Regions from separate parts of the Pantoea sp. nfd-35 genome, predicted to be linked through region 1. Evidence: predicted binding sites of a transcription regulator. Region 1 holds the regulator's gene; each other region holds the start of a gene.
What was found. The regulator PhoB, encoded in region 1, activates phosphate uptake and scavenging genes when phosphate is short. The targets are predictions, from matches to a motif close to CTGTCATAAAACTGNCNNAT.

Region 1 (5,146 bases):
ACCACCACCAACGCGTCCATCGCCACCGGCACGGCCAACGGAGGATAACCGTATCGCGCCTCAAACGCCTGGCGCTCATCCGCCTGCATGGGACGGCTCATTGCCCCTAACTGGACGGATCCGGCTGTCAGCGCGGTTGGCGCCGTTGAGGAGCCCGATGCCTGAACCTGCACATTTACCCCGGGTGACTGACGGCTAAAGTCATCGCCCCACAGGGTCATCAGATAGCCGAGCGTGTCCGAGCCTGCGCTGCTGAGATTGCCTGAAAGCATCACAGGCTGCGCCTGCACCAAGGCAGGCAAGAGAGAAAAGAACAGCAAAAAAAGAAGGCGCATCGTTCCGGTCCGTCAGCAGTTAATGAACCGCATTCTCCTGCATCCCGTTAGTCACAATCAACCGTGGTGCCAGGGTAAAGGTAAAACAGGTTTCCTGGTGCGGGATGCTGGTGATCTCCAGCCGCGCATTGTGATGGCTGAGCGCATGCTTCACGATGGCCAGCCCAAGACCGCTGCCGCCGGTCGCACGTGAACGCGCTTTATCCACCCGATAAAACCGTTCTGTCAGGCGCGGAATGTGCTCAGGTGGAATGCCGGGGCCGTTATCACAGACTGTAAATACCGCGCCCTGCTTGCTGCGCAGCCAGCTGATATCAATGCGCGTCCCCTCGGGCGTGTGGTTCACCGCGTTGTAGACCAGGTTGGAGATAGCACTGCGTAATTGTTCATCATTGCCAAACACTTTCAGGTGAGGATCGGTATGAAAATGGATGGCGTGACGTCCGCCGCTCAGGGTTTCAGCTTCATGCTGCAGGAGTTTGAGCATAACCGGTACATCAACCTTTTCTTTCAGATTAATGGCCGGAGCCGCCTCGATGCGCGACAGCGTCAGGAGCTGTTTGACCAGGCTATCCATTCGCCGGGTTTGCTCCGACATGGTGTGCAACGCTTTGTCCCGTGAGCGCTGATTCATGACGGAGTCATTCATCATTTCCAGATAGCCCTGAAGCACCGTTAAAGGCGTGCGCAGTTCATGGCTGACGTTGGCAAAGAAGTTTCGCCGTGCCCCTTCAAGCTGATGCATCTGGGTCACGTCGCGAGCCACCATCAGCCACTGGCCTTCGCTGTAGGGCATCACACGGAATTCCATGTGGTGCTGGTTATTCAGCACCAGCGTAAGCGGCTTATCGAAATCACGTTGCCGTAGATAGCGAGAAAATTCAGGATAACGCAGCAGATTAAGGATATTTTGCCCGTTATCTTCTGGCCAGCGCAGCCCCAGGTGCTGCTGGGCCAGGCCATTGCACCAGAAAATAGTGCCCTCTTCGGTGGTGAGTATCACGGCGTCCGGCAGCGACTCCGCGCCGCTGCGAAACCGCTTAATCAGATTACCTAATTCGCGCCGCCGCCGCCGGTTGCGCAGTTGCATTTGATACAACCCGTAAAACAGCGGTTCCCAACTGGCCTGCCCGGACGGTGGCGTCATCGTGCGATCCAGCCACAGCCAGTGAGACAGGCGCATCAGGTTGTAAAAATGCCACAGTAAAATACCGACTACGCTCAGTAACAGCAGCCACGGCAAATAGCCGAACAGCAGGCCGAGCACCAGCGCAGGCAGACACGCCAGCACCAGTTCGGACAGTAATCTCTTCCAGGAGAGGCGTTCCAGCACGGTTAAAGCTCCGTTTAAAAGCGGGCAGAGAAACGATAACCTGTTCCGCGTACGGTTTGTACCATGCGATCGTGGCCGGTCAGTTCCAGCGCCTTGCGTAAACGACGAATATGAACGTCAACCGTACGATCTTCAACATAGACGTTAGTGCCCCAGACATGATTGAGTAACTGCTCACGGCTGTAAACACGTTCAGGATGGGTCATAAAGAAATGCAGCAGCTTGTATTCTGTCGGCCCCATTTCCAGCGGTGTGGTTTCTGACATCACGCGATGCGAAGAGGGATCCAGGCTCAGGCCCTGCATTTCGATCACATCTTCTACCGCCATCGGCGAAATACGACGCATAACGGCTTTAATTCGCGCCATCAGCTCTTTCGGGGAAAACGGTTTGGTGATGTAGTCATCGGCACCGACTTCCAGTCCGCGTACCCGATCTTCTTCCTCGCCGCGCGCGGTGAGCATCATGACCGGTATATCACGCGTCATGGCTTCACGCTTAAGATGTTTAATAAATTGTATGCCGCTGCCGCCGGGTAACATCCAGTCCAGCAGGATCAGGTCAGGCCAGGGTTCAATCAGCTTGCTGACGGCGCTGTCATAATCTTCTGCCTCAATCGGCTGATAATCGTTTTGTTCCAGTACGAAACATAACATTTCACGGATTGGAGCTTCATCTTCCACAACTAAAATGCGCTTAGCCATTATTACTCCTGCAGGTAGGACGGCTTTCACTGATATTTGCGGCGCCATTATGCGTCAGTTTTGTGACACTTTTATGAAAAAGTTAGCCATAAAAACCGGCCTGCAACAACCATTTATGACAACATGACGACATGTTTTGTGGCTTTAGTGACTGAGCCAGTATAATTGCCGGGCAAATCGATTTGGCAGGGAGTTTTATGCGCATTATTCACACCGCGGACTGGCACCTGGGGCAGTTCTTCTATAACAAGAGCCGCGCCGCCGAGCACCAGGCCTTTCTTGACTGGCTGTTAATACAGATCGAACAGCATCAGGTCGATGCGCTGATTGTGGCGGGCGACCTGTTTGATACCGGTACGCCGCCCAGCTATGCGCGTGAAATGTTTAACCGCTTCGTGGTGGCGTTACAACCCAGCGGCTGTCAACTGGTGGTGCTGGCGGGCAATCATGACTCGGTGGCAACGCTGAATGAATCGCGCGAACTGCTGGCCTGTCTGAACACCCGGGTCGTTGCCACGCCGCAGGAGAGTGACGACGTCATGATCCTGACAACCCGTCAGGGTGAACCCGGCGCGCTGCTGTGCGCGATTCCCTATCTGCGCCCGCGCGACATTATGCGCAGCCAGGCCGGTCAGTCTGGACGGGATAAACAGCTCAGCCTGCTGGAGGCCATCAGCGCCCATTATCAGCGCAGCTTCGCGGCGGCACAGGCGCTGAACATGTCCCTGCCGATCGTGGCGACCGGCCATCTTACCGCCCTTGGCGTCAGCAAAAGTGACTCCGTGCGCGATATCTACATCGGCACGCTGGATGCGTTTCCTGCCTCGGCGTTTCCGCCGGCCGATTACATCGCCCTTGGACATATTCATCGCGCTCAGCGCGTCGCGAACAGCGACCATATTCGCTACAGCGGCTCCCCTATTCCGCTGAGCTTTGACGAGCTGGGCAGCGAAAAAAGTGTCTGTCTGCTGACTTTCAGCCCGCGCGGCCTGGAAACCCTGACCCTGCCGGTTCCCACCTTCCAGCCGATGCAGATGCTTAAAGGCTCTCTGGCGCAAATCAGTGAGCAGCTCGCTCACCTTTCCCCTCCCAGCGGAGAGAAGCCGGTCTGGCTCGATATAGAAGTCACCACCCAAGAGTACTTAAGCGATCTGCAGCGCCAGGTTGAAGCGCTGACGGCAGATTTACCGGTGGAAGTGCTGCTATTACGCCGCAGTCGTGAACAGCGCCAGCACAGCCTGGCGCAAACGGATAACGAAACCCTGAGCGAACTTAAGGTCGAAGAGGTTTTTGCCCGACGCCTGGCGCTTAATGAGGAGCTTGATGACAAGCAGATCGTCCAGGTCACGACCCTGTTTAAGCAGACGCTGGCCGACCTGGAGGCGAACCCATGAAGATCCTCACGCTGCGATTCAAAAACCTGAATGCGCTGAAAGGAGAATGGTTTATCGATTTTCGCACCGAACCTTTCGCCAGTAATGGTCTGTTTGCCATTACCGGCGCGACAGGTGCCGGTAAAACCACCTTACTGGACGCTATCTGCCTGGCGCTGTATCACCAGACGCCGCGCCTGGGTGCGATTTCTCAGGGCCACAACCCGCTGATGACGCGCGACTGCGCCGAGTGCCTGGCCGAAGTCGAGTTTGAAATCAAAGGTGAGGCCTGGCGGGCATTCTGGAGCCAGAACCGCGCACGAGGCACGGCCGACGGCAAACTGCAGGCTCCCCGCGTCGAGCTGGCTCGCTGCGCAGATAATCAGATCGTTGCAGACAAAGTGGGCGACAAGCTCAAGCTTACCGAAACGCTTAGCGGCCTGGATTTTGAACGTTTTACCCGTTCAATGATGCTGTCACAGGGCCAGTTCGCCGCATTTCTTAACGCCAAAGCGAATGAGCGCGCAGAGCTGCTGGAAGAGCTGACCGGAACGGAAATTTACGGGCTGGTTTCCATGGCCGCGTTTGAGCGCCATAAAGAAGCCAAAAATGCGCTGGAACTGATGCGCAGTCGGGCAGGCGGCATGGCACTGCTTGATGAGGCGACCCGCGCCGGGCTGCAGCAACAGCAGGCAGCCCTGACTGAGGCCGAGCAGCAACTCAGCCGTCAGTTTGACACCGCTCAGCGGCAGCAGCAGTGGCTGCAGCTGGCACAGCAGCTGAGCGCGGATGCTGAACAGGTGAACGCCGCCCGTCAGGCCGCCAACGCGGCGAGTCAGGCGGCAGAGGCCGATCGCCAGCGTCTGGCACGAAGTGAACCGGCAGAAAAACTGCGCGGTGCGCTGCAACAGCGCGACAACCTGCAGACTGAACGCGCGGAGCTGCAACAGCGTCAGCAGCAGTTAAACCAGCAGATGCAGGCGACGGCCCACGAGCAGCAGCAGTTGCAGCAGCGTTATCAGGAAACCGAAGCGGCGCGCGAACAGGTGCGTTTGCAACAGCACCAGCAGGAAACGCTACTGAGCGGACAGGTTATTCCACTCGATCAGGCGCTCTCGGCCCTGCAGCAGCAAATTCAACAGCTGCAGCATGAAACCGCACAGCAGCAGGCGAGCTGTACGCAGCGTGAACAGGCGATGCAAACCGAGCAACATAAGGTCAGCGATCTCCAGCAGGCGCTGGCACAGCAGCAGGCGCGTCGGCAACAGCTGGCGGATATGCCGGTTTGGGGCGAAAATCTTCCGCTGTGGCAGGACCGCTTTGCTCAACTGGCCCGCCATGAAACCGATCAGGCGGCGTCGGCGCAGCAAATTCAGCAACAGGCGTTGCAGCTTCATCAGC
Region 2 (5,146 bases), 1.3 Mb from region 1:
GCGTTTCCTCAGAAATACGCTTTTGCATATCTCCCAGGTTGACATCAATCAGGCCGGTGTAGAGATCCGAGTAATTAACATCGACATGAATCAGCGAGATTTTTGCGTCGTAAGGGCGCGCGAGTGAGACAGCTTTATCCACTAACAACTGGCTTTCTGGCGAAAGATCGACTGCAATCAGGATATGTTTATAAGCCATGATATTACTCCTTCCACGAGATTCAGAATGGCAGCGGTTTCCAGACGCGTCACAGTTGCGAAATCCATTGCGCGAACGGGCGATGAGCGCCACCGAGATGATTAATGTACAGCACAGGCGATGATGTTGTTATACCTCAAAGTATAGCCCTGTGTGTTAACAAATGCTTCTGAAGCCGCCTGGGTTGTGAATAAGATCAATGATGAACGATTTTTACTCGTATAAAACGAAAATCCTCGCTGGTAAAAAATTGAACATTTCTCCTAAACTGAAAAAAGCAGCCTGCGTCACACGGTTGCTACTTTTCTGATGATTCAAAAATAAAACTACAAATCGCTTTATGGGGTTGTTGGCTAATTCTGCAGGGACTGTTCAACAGGGTGCGCGCTCAGCACCCTGCTGCGGTGCCGGTAAGGAGGATGACATGATCAGCACTATCGCGCTTTTTTGGGCTCTTTGTGTGGTATGTATTGTGAATATGGCGCGCTATTTCTCATCGCTGCGTGCGCTGTTGGTGGTTCTGCGTGGCTGTGATCCGCTGCTCTATCAGTATGTTGATGGCGCGGGATTTTTCACATCCCATGGTCAGCCCGGCAAGCAGGTGCGGCTGGTGCGTTACATCTGGGCTAGGCGCTATCTTGATCATCATGACGACGAATTCATTCGCCGGTGTGAGCGGGTGAGAGGTCTGTTTATCTTAACCAGTTCACTGTGTGGATTGGTGATTATCAGCCTGATTGCGCTGGCCATCTGGCATTAAAAAGGGCGACCGAAGTCGCCCTGGTATGCCGCCGAATCAGATGAGTTTCAGCGCTATCCAGTAGAGCGAACCCGATAACAAAATACAGACCGGCAGGGTAAATACCCACGCCATGGCGATGTTTTTGATGGTTTTGCCCTGCAAGCCGCCGCCGTCAACCAGCATGGTGCCGGCAACGGAAGAAGAGAGGATATGCGTGGTGGAGACCGGCATGCCGGTGTAGCTGGCGATGCCTATCGACACGGCCGCCGTCACCTGCGCAGACATGCCCTGCGCATAGGTCATGCCCTTCTTACCAATTTTCTCACCGATGGTGGTGGCCACGCGACGCCAGCCGATCATGGTGCCGACGCCTAATGCCAGCGCAACTGCCATGATGATCCATACCGGCGCGTACTCAATGGTGTTCAACAGATCGCCTTTGAGCTTGCCCAGGAAACGTTTATCGTCTGGAGAGGTTTCCGGCAGCTTCGCCGCTTTATCGGCGGTGTCGGAAATACACAGCAGCAGGCGACGCATCTGACTACGCTGCTCGACGGACAGATCGCTGTAGCTTTGCAGGTTATTCAGCAGCAACTGAGCACGTTGCACGGCCTGCAGCGCACGAGCACTGTCGCAATGAAACTCTGTCGATGATACCGGCGCCACTTCTTCCGGGGTGGGCAGCTTAGGCGGCGCCATCTCGATGATGTGGTTCAGTGAGGCCTGGTGCTGTTGATAATACTGCTCAAGATGATTGACCGCATCCCGTGTACGCGTAATGTCGTAACCCGATGCGTTCATATTCACCACGAAGCCGGCTGGCGCAACGCCTATCAGAACCAGCATGATCAGGCCAATGCCTTTCTGCCCGTCGTTCGCACCGTGTGAATAACTGACACCAATGGCGGAGATAATCAGTGCCGTGCGCGTCCAGAAAGGCGGTTTTTTCTTGCCATCAATCTTCTCGCGATCGGCGGGCGTCATATGAATACGCGCACGCTTTTTGGTGTTACTCCAGTAACGGCGGAGAAGAAAAATTAGGCTGCCCGCAATCACCAGTCCGACAATAGGGGAAAGAATCAGAGACAGGAAAATATTCAGCACTTTCGGGATGTTAAGCGCATCAACGACCGATGTGCCGCTCATCAACGCGTTCGTCAGGCCAATGCCGATAATCGCGCCGATTAAGGTATGGGAACTGGACGCGGGCAGGCCCAAATACCAGGTACCCAGGTTCCAGATAATCGCCGCCAGCAGCATGGAAAAGACCATGGCGAGACCGTGGGCCGATCCGACATTCAGCAGCAGATCGGTAGGCAGCATATGCACGATAGCGTAAGCCACGCTTAATCCGCCGAGCAATACACCAAAGAAGTTGAAGACGCCTGCCATTAAAACGGCAAGCTGCGCCCGCATGGCACGGGTGTAGATGACCGTCGCAACCGCGTTGGCCGTATCATGAAAGCCGTTAATTGCTTCGTAAAACAATACAAACAGCAGAGCAAGTATCAGTAACAGGCCGGTGCTAAGATCGAGACCAGCAAACAGATGTAGCATAGACGTTACGCCATTTTTGGAGGACATGAACGCGGCGCATTATCCGCGACAACATGCTGTCTGGGAAAGGAAAATATAGTCATGATTTGGACTAAAAGTGTCAATTAACCCGGTGAAAAGATACAAAAGCTATAAAAATTAGCTGGTTACATTGTGACATATTTACGGCAAAATTTTGACACTGGCATCCACAGGAGCAGATCACTACAATCTGCCCCTCTCTTACCTGGTGGGCAAAAGCAGTGGAACAGTTTGACGTTATCGTAATTGGGGCAGGCGCTGCCGGGCTTTTTTGTGCTGCGCAGGCCGGACAGCGTGGTCGCCGCGTATTACTGCTGGATAACGGCAAGAAGCCGGGACGCAAGATTTTGATGTCGGGCGGTGGGCGCTGCAATTTCACCAATCTCTACACTGAACCGGCCGCTTACCTGTCGAATAATCCCCACTTTTGTAAGTCGGCTCTCGCGCGCTATACCCAATGGGATTTTATCGATCTGGTGAATCGCCACGGTATCGCCTGGCATGAGAAAACCCTGGGGCAGCTGTTTTGCGATGATTCTGCCCAGCAGGTGGTCGATTTATTAATGGCCGAATGTGACAAAGGTGGCGTCACCGTTCGGCTGCGCAGCGAAATACTGAGCGTAACCCGGGATGATGCGGGCTACAGCCTGCAGCTCAACGGCAGCGCGGTTCAGGCTGAGAAGCTGGTCATTGCCAGTGGCGGCCTTTCCATGCCGGGCCTGGGTGCATCACCGTTTGGCTATAAAATTGCTGAGCAGTTTGGGCTGAAGGTGCTGCCCACGCGCGCGGCGCTGGTGCCCTTTACCTTACATAAACCACTCCTGGAACAGTTGCAGACGCTGTCAGGCGTTGCGCTGGATACGACCATTGCGGCAAAAGACGGCACCCTGTTCAAAGAGGCGATGTTGTTCACCCACCGCGGCCTGTCCGGCCCGGCAATATTGCAGATTTCCAGCTACTGGCAGCCGGGCGAATACCTCACTGTGGACCTCTCTCCGGCCACCCGTCTTGAGGATTTCCTGACGATTCAACGTGAGGCGCATCCGAATCTGAGCCTGAAAAACAGCCTGGCGAAAATTCTGCCCAAGCGCCTGGTGGAGGTCCTACAGGATATGAACGTCGTGCCGGATGTGACGCTGAAGCAACTTAACCGCAAGCAGCAAACAGAGCTGGTGCAGACGCTGCACGGCTGGCAGGTTCAGCCTAACGGCACCGAAGGTTATCGCACCGCCGAAGTGACCCTCGGTGGCGTTGATACTACTCAACTGTCATCGAAGACAATGGAAGCGCGGGACGTACCGGGGCTGTATTTTATCGGTGAGGTGGTGGACGTGACCGGCTGGCTCGGCGGCTATAATTTCCAGTGGGCCTGGAGTTCGGCCTGGGCCTGTGCCCAGGCGCTGTAAGGTCGCCATCTCGCCCTGCACTCAGGCATAACGCGAAACCGCATAGTCCGCATGGGCAATCTCGGGCGGTTTGCCTGAAATCACATCACTCAACAGCTGGCCGGAGCCGCAGGCCATCGTCCAGCCCAGCGTACCGTGGCCGGTATTCAGCCACAGGTTGCTGAAATGTGTATGGCCGACGATGGGCGTGCCGTCAGGCGTCATGGGACGTAACCCGGTCCAGAAGGTTGCCTGCTCAACGCGACCGCCACGGGGATAAAGGTCGTTCACTACCATTTCGAGTGTTTGCCGTCTGGCAGGCAGCAGGGTGTTGCTGTATCCCACAATTTCCGCCATACCGCCCACGCGAATGCGATCATCAAAGCGCGTAATGGCAATTTTGTAGGTTTCATCCAGCACCGTGGACACTGGCGCGGCGGACGCATCGGCAATGGGGATCGTCAGCGAGTAGCCTTTGAGTGGGTAAACCGGAACAGACATGAGTGGCCGGAGTAATGGCGTGGAGTACGAACCCAGCGCCATGACGTATCCGTCCGCCGTCAGCGTTTCGCTGCCACAGGTCATACCGCTGATCCTGTCTCCCTGTGTCAGCAGCGCATCCACGGTTGTGTTAAAGCGAAAGTCGACGCCCGCCTCGCGCGCCATTGCCGCAAGCCGCTGGGTAAATAACTGGCAATCGCCGGTTTCGTCATTAGGCAGTCGCAGCCCGCCGGTCAGCTTATGCTTAACCGCCGCCAGCGCCGGTTCAACCTCGGCCAGTTGTGAGGCTTCCAGCAGTTGATAAGGAACGCCGGCGTCCTGCAACACGGCGATATCGCGTGCCGCATTGTCAAACTGCTGAGCGGTGCGAAACAGCTGCAGCGTGCCGCCCTGACGCCCTTCATATTCAATGCCCGTGCTGGCCCGCAGTGCTCTGATGCAGTCCCGGCTGTACTCTGCCAGCCTGACCATTCTGGCCTTATTTTCGGCGTAACTCTGCGGATTGCAGTTTTTCAGCATTTGCATCATCCAGGCAAGCTGAAAACGTGAGCCATCCGGGCGCACGGAAAGGGGAGCATGACGCTGTACCATCCATTTCACCGCCTTTAAGGGAACGCCCGGCGCGGCCCAGGGCGCGGCATAGCCTGGGGAAATTTGCCCGGCATTGGCCGCGCTGGTGCCTAATGCCGGACCGGCTTCTTTATCAATCACGGTCACCTGATGTCCGGCCTGCTGCAGATA
Region 3 (5,146 bases), 920 kb from region 1:
CACATTGTTGTGTCCGACCTGGACGGCACACTGCTCTCTCCCGAACACCGCCTCACGCCTGATGCCCGAGAAACGTTGCAGCAGCTGGTGGCAAAAGGCATTCACTTTATTTTCGCCACGGGCCGCCATCACATTGATGTTGGACAAATGCGCGACAAGCTGGGGATTCCGGCGTATATGATTACGTCAAACGGTGCCCGTGTGCATAATCCAGCCGGCGAACTGATTTTTAGCCATAACCTGGATTGGGATATCGCCCAGGACCTGTTCGGCCTGCAGTACCATCATCCGGAAGTGCTGACCCATGTTTATCGTGACGATGAGTGGTTTGTCAGCCGTTGCAGTCCGGCAGAGAAAGATTATTTTCGCGAATCTGATTTTCATTATCAGGTTTATGAACCGGGCATATTGCCCACTGACGGCATCAGCAAAGTCTTTTTCACCTGCGAAGAGCCTGAACACCTTATTCCAATGGAGCTGGCGATTGAAGCGCGTTGGGGAGACAGGGTCAACGTCAGTTTTTCACTGCCCACCTGTCTGGAAGTGATGGCGGGCGGCGTCTCAAAAGGCCACGCGCTCGAATCTGTGGCAAAACAGTTAGGCTTTACGCTGAAAGACTGTATTGCCTTTGGTGATGGTATGAACGACGTCGAAATGCTGAGTATGGCGGGCAAGGGCTGCATTATGGCTAATGCGCACCAGCGCCTGAAAGATACCCTGCCAGAGCTGGAAGTGATTGGCAGCAATGTTGAGGATGCCGTGCCGGCGACGCTCAGAAAGTTGTATTTATCGTAGTGCGCCTGAGCAGAAGGCCGGTTAACCGGCCTTCTGACGGCTAGGCCAGTTTTTGCTTGTGTTTATGCTCGCTGACCATAGTGAGCAGCAACAAGATCACTGCCAGCACACAGCCCACAATCATGACTAAAAATCCGCCATCCCAGCCAAAATAGTCCACCGTGTAACCCACAATGGCGCTGGCTGCAACCGATCCTCCCAGATAACCGAACAGCCCGGTAAAGCCCGCGGCCGTCCCGGCGGCTTTTTTCGGCGCCAGCTCCAGCGCGTGGAGTCCTATCAGCATCACCGGCCCGTAGATCAGGAAGCCAATAATAATCATACAGGCCATGTCCACACCGGGATGACCCGGCGGATTTAACCAGTAAACCACCGTTGCGATGGTCACCAGCGTCATAAAGAACACGCCCGTCGCGCCACGGTTTCCGCGAAACACCTTATCGGACATCCAGCCGCACAGTAGCGTGCCAGGGATCCCCGCATACTCATAGAAGAAGTAAGCCCAGGACGACTTATCCAGCGTGAAGTGTTTCACCTCTTTGAGGTAAGTCGGTGACCAGTCCAGAATGCCGTAACGCAGCAGATAAACAAACACGTTTGCCAGGGCGATATACCAAAGTAATTTATTCGGCAGAACATACTTCATGAAGATTTGTTTCGCCGTGAACTCTTCTTCATGGCTTTCGTTGTAGTCAGCCGGATAATCGTTTTTGTAGGCCTCGATGGGCGGCAGACCGCAGGACTGCGGCGTATCCCGCATCAGGGCAAAGGCCAGGATGGCAATGACAATGGCGCCAAAGGCCGGCATATAAAGGGCCGCCTTCCAGTCGTTAAACCAGGCCATTCCCAGCAGAAACAGCAGGGGAGGAATGCCGCCGCCGACGTTATGCGCACAGTTCCACACCGAGACAATGCCGCCGCGTTCCTTTTGCGACCACCAGTGCACCATAGTGCGTCCGCAGGGTGGCCAGCCCATTCCCTGAAACCAGCCACAAATAAACAACAGCACAAACATCACCATGATGCTGGAGGTTGCCCAGGGAACAAACCCCATGAACAGCATCACGAAAGCGGCCAGGATCAATCCTGCGGGTAAAAAGACCCGTGGATTAGAGCGGTCGGACACCGAGCCCATAATAAACTTGGAAAAGCCGTAAGCGATGGAGATACCGGAAAGCGCAAACCCCAGATCGCCTCGTGAGAAACCCTGTTCAACCAGATAAGGCATGGCCAGGGCAAAATTCTTTCTGACGAGGTAGTAAGCCGCATAGCCAAAGAAAATACCGATAAAGATTTGCCAACGCAGGCGGCGGTAGAGTGGATCGATACGATCCTCTGCCACCTGAGGCTGGTGTGGTGCAGGTTTAAAAATACTTAACATTAGGGTGGCCCTCCGGGCGCATTATGGTTTTGATTCCCCAGCAGGTTGGGTCGAAAGAAAAAAGGGTGCTCGCAATGCACCATTTCGCGCAGAGAATAGACAGAGGCGGACTGGGTTACTGTGATGAATGACAAATTTGTTACAGTTTTATTACAGTAAGGCGCGAAAATGCCAGGCAGATGCGCTTTTTCGCCCATTTTTAACCTCAGGCATGCTCTCCTGAGCGGATAAAAGTCGGGGTGAGGGATCGTTGCCTGATCGCCTGGTAAATAACCAGATGTCAACCAGATAATGCAGCTCTGATTCAGGACATTGTTTACACTGACGCTCTGTTTATTTCGGGGTTGTTACCGTGCTTTTATTGATTGTTACTACCATTCTGTGGGCATTCTCCTTTAGCCTGATCGGTGAATACCTTGCCGGGCAAGTGGACAGCTGGTTTTCAGTGCTGATGCGCCTGGCGCTGGCCGCCATTGTGTTTCTGCCGTTCCTGCGCTGGCGCGGCTATCGGCCTTCGACGCTCTTGCTCTATATGCTGGTAGGGATGTTGCAGCTGGGCATTATGTATTTGCTGAGTTTTGAAGCCTATCTGTATCTGAGCGTGTCAGAATTCCTGCTGTTCACCGTAATGACGCCGCTGTATGTCACCTTAATCTACGACCTGATAAGCCGAAGGCCCCTGCGCGTGGGCTACATTTTCAGTGCGCTGCTGGCCGTTGCTGGCGCGGCAATCATTCGTTATGACAAAGTCAGCGATAACTTCTGGTTTGGTCTGCTGCTGGTCCAGTTGGCGAATATCTGCTTCGCGGCGGGGATGGTGGGCTACAAACGTTTGCAGGAAACCCGTCCAATGCCGCAACATACGGCGTTTTCATGGTTTTATCTGGGCGCGGTTCTGATTGCGATCGTTGCCTGGGCAGCCTGGGGCAATCCCCATAAATTGCCTACCACGACGCTGCAATGGGGCATTCTGGTCTGGCTGGGCGTCGCGGCTTCGGGGCTGGGCTACTTTATGTGGAACTACGGCGCGACGCAGGTCGATGCCGGCACGTTGGGCATTATGAATAACATGCACGTTCCGGCCGGCTTATTGGTGAACCTGGCGATATGGCAGCAAAAACCGCACTGGCCAAGCTTTATCGCAGGAGCCATCGTGATTATGGCGTCGCTGTGGGTCCATAAGCGCTGGGTGGTAGGCAACAGCGCAAGATAGTCCGGGGCGGGCCTTGCCAGCGAGTAAACCGTAGCGGGAGAGGAATGCAGGGCATCTGGGCTGGAAACAGGCTGTGAACGCCCCTGAGCCTGACCGGAAGCAGACCGCATGACAGGCGAGCTGCTTCCGGTCAGGGCGTTTCTGATTAAGCGGGTTTACCTGTGGCGGGGCGATGAATCATCGTCAGCCCTTTAAGAAAATTACGCAGGATCTGGTCACCGCACTCGCGGTAGTTTTTATGATCCGGTTTGCGGAAGATTGCGCCAATCTCAGCCTGAGAGACCGTAAAGTTGGCTTTTTTCAGCACGTCAGGAATGTCGGTAGTTTTCAAATCAAACGCGATGCGCAGCTTTTTCATAAAGATATTGTTGTTCATCTTGCGCTCGATGGAGGGCGCAGGCGCGTCTTCACTTTTTCCGCGGCGATGAAAAATTAAACCGTTAAGAAAATATCCCATCACCACATCGGGGCAGGGTCGAAACGCCGCATCCTCATCTTTCTTCAGCCAACTGGTGATGTCCGCCTGAGCCACTTCACATTCAGCCAGCGCAAAAATCGCCACCATTTTGGCATCGTTCAGATCGAGCATATAGCGCACGCTGCGCAGAATATCGTTGTTAGTCATGGTGAGATCTTCTCATGGTAAATCGACAGGCTGCGCATTATAGGGGATTTTGCCTGCTATCGCGCAGCTTTGTCACTCACGCGATAAAACCTTCGCAGGAGGCGCGGCGTCCCTGACAAAGGGCAGATGCTCGCAGGCATGCTGACGGGCAAAACGCATAAACGCTTCCAGTACCGGCTGGCGCTGTTCACCGTCGCGCACAGCGGCGTAAAGACGACTCCATAACCCTTCGCCCAGCGTTTTGGTGATCACCAGGCCCTGTTTTTCAAAACTTTCGACGACCCAGTGCGGCAGCGCAGCAATCCCCATGCGCGCCGAGACCATTTGAATCATCAGCAGCGTGTTATCGACATTCTTGAGCGCCGGACTGATCCCCGCAGGTTGCAGAAAGTGGCGCCAGATATCCAGGCGCTGGCGCTGTACCGGATAAATCATTAGCACTTCATCCGCCAGGTCTTCAGGTGAAATGTGTTCAACCTGCGCCAGAGGGTGATCTGGCGCCAGCACCAGGCGGACTTCGAAATCAAACATAGGTGAATAGAACAAGCCTGAGCGCGGCAGGATATCCGACGTCAATACAATATCCAGTTCGCCCTGCTGCAGCGCGGGCTGCGGATCAAAGGTTACGCCCGATTTAAAATCCATCATCACCTGGGGCCAGCTCTGACGAAACTTATCTAAAGCCGGTGTCAGCCACTGAATGCAACTGTGGCATTCGATCGCGACGCGCAGCGTGGTCTGATGCGGTTCGTGGCAGGCCTGAAGCGCCTGCTGAATTTGCGGCAGTATCTGCTCTGCCAGCTGCAATAAAATTTCGCCCTGCGGGGTAAAACGCAGTGGCTGACTTTTACGAACAAACAAACGAAATCCCAGCCGCTGTTCCAGATCGCTGAACTGATGTGATAACGCCGACTGTGTCTGATGAAGCTGAGCCGCAGCAGCAGCCAGCGAGCCCGTATTCTGCAGAGCCTGAAGCGTCCGGAGGTGTTTGAATTCGATCATGAGAGTCCTTCACATCGAAGCTGAATAATTTGCGCTTGAGCGACATACAGTACCCGCAGAATATAGCGGTGTAAACATCTGGACGGCTAAACATCATTGGCGACCCGCCAAAGCCGAAGACTTTCTGGAG
Region 4 (5,146 bases), 310 kb from region 1:
AACGCGCCAGCGTCTTGCTCAGCTCGAAGCCCACTGGCCGCGGGATGAGCAGGGTTTCCGCCTCAGTTACCATCTTATGTTTGGAGTGACACAATGTTGAATCGCTGGTTTGTTACCGGTACCGACACCGAAGTCGGTAAAACGGTTGCCAGTGCGGCGCTGCTGCAGGCTGCCACCGCCGCAGGCTACCGCAGCGCGGGCTATAAACCTGTGGCCTCAGGCTGCGAGCTCACCGCAGCAGGCGTGCGCAACAGTGATGCGCTGACCTTACAGCGTTACAGCAACGTCCCGCTGCGCTACGAACAGGTCAATCCACTGGCGTTTATGGAGCCGACTTCACCTCATATCGCCAGCGCGGATGAGGGCAGACCGATTGAGTTTGCCACGCTGTCGGCGGGGCTGCGGGAACTTGAGCCGCTGGCAGAATGGATTTTGGTGGAAGGTGCGGGCGGCTGGTACACGCCGCTTTCTGAGACGCAAACCTATGCAGACTGGGTCGAGGAGGAGCAGCTACCGGTCATTTTGGTGGTGGGCGTCAAGCTGGGATGTATCAATCATGCCATGCTGACTGCCGATGCGATTCGCGCACGCGGCCTGCACCTGGCGGGCTGGATCGCCAATACGGTACAGCCACCCGGCCAGCGTTATCAGGCCTACCTGGCGGCCTTAACGCAGCGGCTTCCTGCACCTTGCCTGGGCGTGATCCCCTGGCTAACCCAGGAAGACCAGCAGGCAAACTGTGGACATTATCTGACGCTGCCGGATCGATCAGGCCACCGTTAACCACTTCTCCAGGGTCGCGTCATCCAGCTGGGCGACGTTACCCTGTGCTACATTGCGCCCGCGATGCAGCAGGAGAAAGTTGTCAGCCACGCGGCGAATCAGCGAGACGCGCTGTTCAAGCAGCAGAATCGTCAGGCCGTAGTCACGATTAAGGCGACGAATCAGATTCCCCATCTCTTCTTCCAGCCAGGGCGCCATGCCGTCGGCGGGCTCATCCAGAATCAACAGGCGGGGCTGCAGCACCAGCGCACGGGCCAGTGCCAACTGCTGCTGCTGATAGACCGGCAAGTCGCCGCTGCGCTGCTGACGCAGCGAATAGAGCGCGGGTAACAGATCAAAGATCATTTCCGGGATCGCCCGATAAGCGTCATTCGCCTGTGCACCTGCCAGTAAGGCAATCAGTAAATTATCCTCAACGCTCATCTGAGTAAAAATGTGGCGCCCCTGCGGAACAAACCCGATCCCCTGTCGGGCCCGCAGCTCAGCAGGCTGCGAGAGCAGGTCTTCCGGCGGCGAGCCATCCTGCTGCCAGCTGATCGTCCCGCTGTTAATCGGTAGCTTGCCCATAATGCAGTTCACCAGCGTGGTTTTTCCCATACCGGGGCGTCCCAGTATGCCGGTGCAGGTGCCGGGAGGCAGATCAAGATCCACATTCCAGAGAATATGATTTTTACCGTAAAACTGATTCACCGACCGTAAACTTAGCATCTGACGCGCTCCTTCCAGATAATTAACCTGAATGCTTTCGCCGTTCATTTCTGGTAAATCGCTCTAATGAGATAGCGGCGCATTTCACGCGGCTACTGCCTGTAACACTCAGATGAGAGAGCATGCAATTACCAGGCCAGAGTCTCAACGGCGAGTGGAGTCGGGGCTAACCAGTGAAAATCACCCTGTTTAAAGATAAATAAAAGTTAACAATTCCACGTCAGGACGCTTACGCGGTACAGCGTTGGTGCAGGTTCATGAAGCCGGGAAGTGCACCTGCTCGTTAATGGGGCAATAAAAAAAAGAAAAGTGAGACGCACTTGTCGCCGATCAAGGCACGGATTGCGCTGATAGCTAAATCACTACCCGTTAGCGTCAGAAAATAAGCGAAAAAAAATATTTTTTTATCGCCCAAAGGAGAGTGAAAAAAATTATACACAGCCGATGTGCAAAGGGCTGTCATTAGTTATCCACTATTCCTGTGGATAACCTTGTGCATTAGGTAATGAAAACAGGTTGGAAGCGAGGAAATACGGGGCCTGGTAACCCGATGATGAGAATCTGGGCTTTTTAAAGTAACGACATTAATTCAGTGACTTAGCAAAAAACAAGCCTGCCGGATTGGGGCCGATTCATCAAACTGCAATTTTATGACACATGCTTGACAAATGTTAAATCAATATCGGGCTTGGGGATAACCTTGCGCAACAGAATCCGGTTAGCGCGCGCGATAATGTCAAAGAGTCAAGCGTAAAGTGGTTGCCGTTACTGTGCATCAATACTGTTATTATATCCAGTATTTTTTTCTGGCAAAATCGCCATAGCAGAGTAAAATAATGGGCTGCCCGCCGTCTTTCATCTGCAGGAACCGCATTCATGAGTAAAGATTTTAAACTGAACTCCGCTTTCAAGCCTTCCGGCGATCAGCCAGAGGCGATCCGTCGTCTTGAAGCCGGACTGGAAGATGGCCTGGCGCACCAGACGCTATTAGGCGTTACCGGATCGGGTAAAACCTTTACCGTGGCTAACGTGATCGCCGATCTTAACCGGCCCACCATGGTGCTGGCACCGAACAAAACGCTGGCGGCCCAGCTGTATGGTGAGATGAAGGAGTTTTTCCCGGACAACGCGGTGGAGTTTTTTGTCTCCTATTACGATTACTACCAGCCTGAAGCCTATGTCCCAAGCTCTGACACCTTTATCGAAAAAGACGCCTCGGTTAACGAACACATCGAGCAGATGCGTCTTTCCGCCACTAAAGCATTACTGGAGCGGCGTGATGTTATCGTCGTTGCCTCGGTGTCGGCCATTTACGGTCTGGGCGATCCCGATCTTTATCTGAAAATGATGCTGCACCTGACGCGCGGTATGATCATCGACCAGCGCAGCATTCTGCGTCGCTTGTCAGAGCTGCAGTACACGCGCAACGACCAGGCGTTTCAGCGCGGCACCTTCCGGGTGCGTGGCGAGGTCATCGATATTTTTCCGGCAGAGTCCGATGATATGGCACTGCGGGTGGAGTTATTTGACGAAGAGGTCGAGCGCCTGTCCCTGTTTGATCCGCTCACCGGGCAGGTTGAATCGGTTGTACCGCGTTTTACCATCTATCCGAAAACGCACTACGTTACGCCGCGTGAGCGCATTCTGCAGGCCATGGAAGACATCAAGGTTGAGCTGGCCGACCGGCGTAAAACCCTGCTGGAAAACAACAAACTGCTGGAAGAGCAGCGCATCACTCAGCGCACCCAGTTTGATCTGGAGATGATGGGCGAGCTGGGCTACTGCTCCGGCATCGAAAACTACTCGCGTTACCTGTCAGGCCGTGGGCCGGGAGAGGCGCCGCCTACGCTGTTTGACTATCTCCCCGCAGATGGCCTGCTGGTGGTGGATGAGTCCCACGTCACGATTCCCCAAATTGGCGGCATGTACCGTGGCGACCGTGCACGTAAAGAGACGTTGGTAGAGTACGGTTTCCGACTGCCTTCGGCGCTTGATAACCGTCCGATGAAGTTCGAAGAGTTTGAAGCGCTGGCCCCTCAGACGATCTATGTGTCGGCAACGCCGGGCAAATATGAGCTGGAGAAATCCGGCGACGAGGTCATCGATCAGGTGGTGCGTCCAACCGGCCTGCTGGATCCGATTCTTGAGGTCCGCCCCGTGGCGACGCAGGTTGATGATTTACTGTCTGAGATCCGCCAGCGCGTTACGATCAACGAGCGCGTCCTGGTGACCGTCCTGACTAAACGCATGGCGGAAGATCTGACAGAGTACCTTGAAGAGCACGGTGAAAAGGTGCGCTATCTGCACTCGGATATCGACACGGTGGAAAGGATGGAAATCATTCGTGACCTGCGTCTGGGCAAATTTGACGTACTGGTTGGGATCAACCTGTTGCGAGAAGGGCTGGACATGCCTGAGGTATCGCTGGTGGCCATTCTGGATGCGGACAAAGAGGGCTTCCTGCGTTCGGAGCGTTCGCTGATTCAGACCATTGGCCGTGCGGCACGTAATATTAACGGTAAAGCGATTCTGTATGGCGACAAGATCACGCCTTCAATGGCCAGAGCGATTGAAGAAACGGAACGCCGCCGTGAGAAGCAGCAGCGGCATAACGAAGAAAACGGCATCGTGCCTCAGGGCCTGAACAAGAAAATCACCGATATTCTGGAACTGGGCAATAACGTGGTGAAAACGCGTGGTAAAGCCAAGCCCGCTAAGCGCAATGCCGCTGAGGCAGACGCCGATTACCTGGCGTTGTCCCCCCAGGCGTTGCAGAAAAAGATCCACGAGCTGGAAGGGCAGATGCAGCAACATGCGCAAAACCTGGAGTTCGAACAGGCGGCGGGCCTGCGCGATCAGCTGCAGGAATTGCGCACATTGTTTATTGCGGTGTCCTGATTCAGTTAAATCCCTGAACGGCGTGCTCCAGCGCGGCGCGCAGCAGTTGGCGGTCGTGGCGGTACTTGATATCGGCGGCCTCCAGCGGTTCACGAATAATCAGGCGGTTTTCCACCCGGCTGACGTCAGTGGACGGGCCAACTACGATCGCGTCGATCACCCGCTTGCCAATGTAGTGCTCCATCATCGCCAGTTTGTCGGCCACGGTAAGCGTTGCCGCCGCAGGACTCAACTCGCGGCCCAGGTTGCCGATAAACACCATGTTAGCGGGCGTCCGGCGTAATGCCTGCGCCATCTCTTTCATGAGCAGAATGGGCATCAGGCTGGTGTAAAAGCTGCCCGGTCCAATCAGAATGAGATCGGCTTCTGCAACGGCATCAAGCGCTTCGCGGGTGGGCTGCACGGCAGGATGCAGCATCAGTTCCTGCGGTGGAAGCTGCATGGCGTCGATAGCGGTTTCCCCATACACCGCGTTGCCCTCGCTATCGGTTGCAACTAAATCAACCGGATGCTCTGACATGGGGATTAAAAAGGCGTCAACTTTCAACAGGTTTCTGATGATGTTGACCACTTCCAGCGGCCGCACGCTAAGGTGATCCAGCGCTTTCAGTATCAGGTTACCCAGATTGTGTCCGGCCAGTTCACCGTTGCCGGTAAAGCGATATTCGAACATGGCGGAGGCCACGCTCGGCTCCGTGATCAGCTGGTTAATACAGTTACGCAGGTCGCCCCAGGCGATGCCACCTTCTGCGCGACG

Region 2: pitA (inorganic phosphate transporter PitA) is a predicted target of PhoB. The motif match lies at 2,650-2,669, and genes of this name have one in related genera.
Region 3: glpT (glycerol-3-phosphate transporter) is a predicted target of PhoB. The motif match lies at 2,313-2,332, and genes of this name have one in related genera.
Region 4: uvrB (excinuclease ABC subunit UvrB) is a predicted target of PhoB. The motif match lies at 2,129-2,148, and genes of this name have one in related genera.

Annotation. Positions count from the first base shown of each region.
Region 1 covers NZ_CP122403.1:3,376,780-3,381,925, forward strand. The annotation lists gene P9J57_RS15780 (PstS family phosphate ABC transporter substrate-binding protein) at 1-335, opposite strand, end outside; gene phoR (phosphate regulon sensor histidine kinase PhoR) at 355-1,668, opposite strand; gene phoB (phosphate response regulator transcription factor PhoB) at 1,683-2,372, opposite strand; gene sbcD (exonuclease subunit SbcD) at 2,570-3,766, shown strand; gene P9J57_RS15800 (AAA family ATPase) at 3,763-5,146, shown strand, end outside.
Region 2 covers NZ_CP122403.1:303,638-308,783, forward strand. The annotation lists gene uspA (universal stress protein UspA) at 1-199, opposite strand, end outside; gene uspB (universal stress protein UspB) at 624-959, shown strand; gene pitA (inorganic phosphate transporter PitA) at 996-2,498, opposite strand; gene P9J57_RS01410 (BaiN/RdsA family NAD(P)/FAD-dependent oxidoreductase) at 2,741-3,925, shown strand; gene P9J57_RS01415 (D-amino acid dehydrogenase) at 3,947-5,146, opposite strand, start outside.
Region 3 covers NZ_CP122403.1:4,301,445-4,306,590, reverse strand. The annotation lists gene yigL (sugar/pyridoxal phosphate phosphatase YigL) at 1-795, shown strand, start outside; gene glpT (glycerol-3-phosphate transporter) at 836-2,176, opposite strand; gene P9J57_RS19870 (carboxylate/amino acid/amine transporter) at 2,529-3,389, shown strand; gene P9J57_RS19865 (YehS family protein) at 3,535-4,014, opposite strand; gene metR (HTH-type transcriptional regulator MetR) at 4,087-5,016, opposite strand.
Region 4 covers NZ_CP122403.1:3,065,228-3,070,373, reverse strand. The annotation lists gene bioC (malonyl-ACP O-methyltransferase BioC) at 1-100, shown strand, start outside; gene bioD (dethiobiotin synthase) at 94-783, shown strand; gene P9J57_RS14265 (ABC transporter ATP-binding protein) at 769-1,491, opposite strand; gene uvrB (excinuclease ABC subunit UvrB) at 2,368-4,389, shown strand; gene P9J57_RS14255 (gluconeogenesis factor YvcK family protein) at 4,391-5,146, opposite strand, start outside.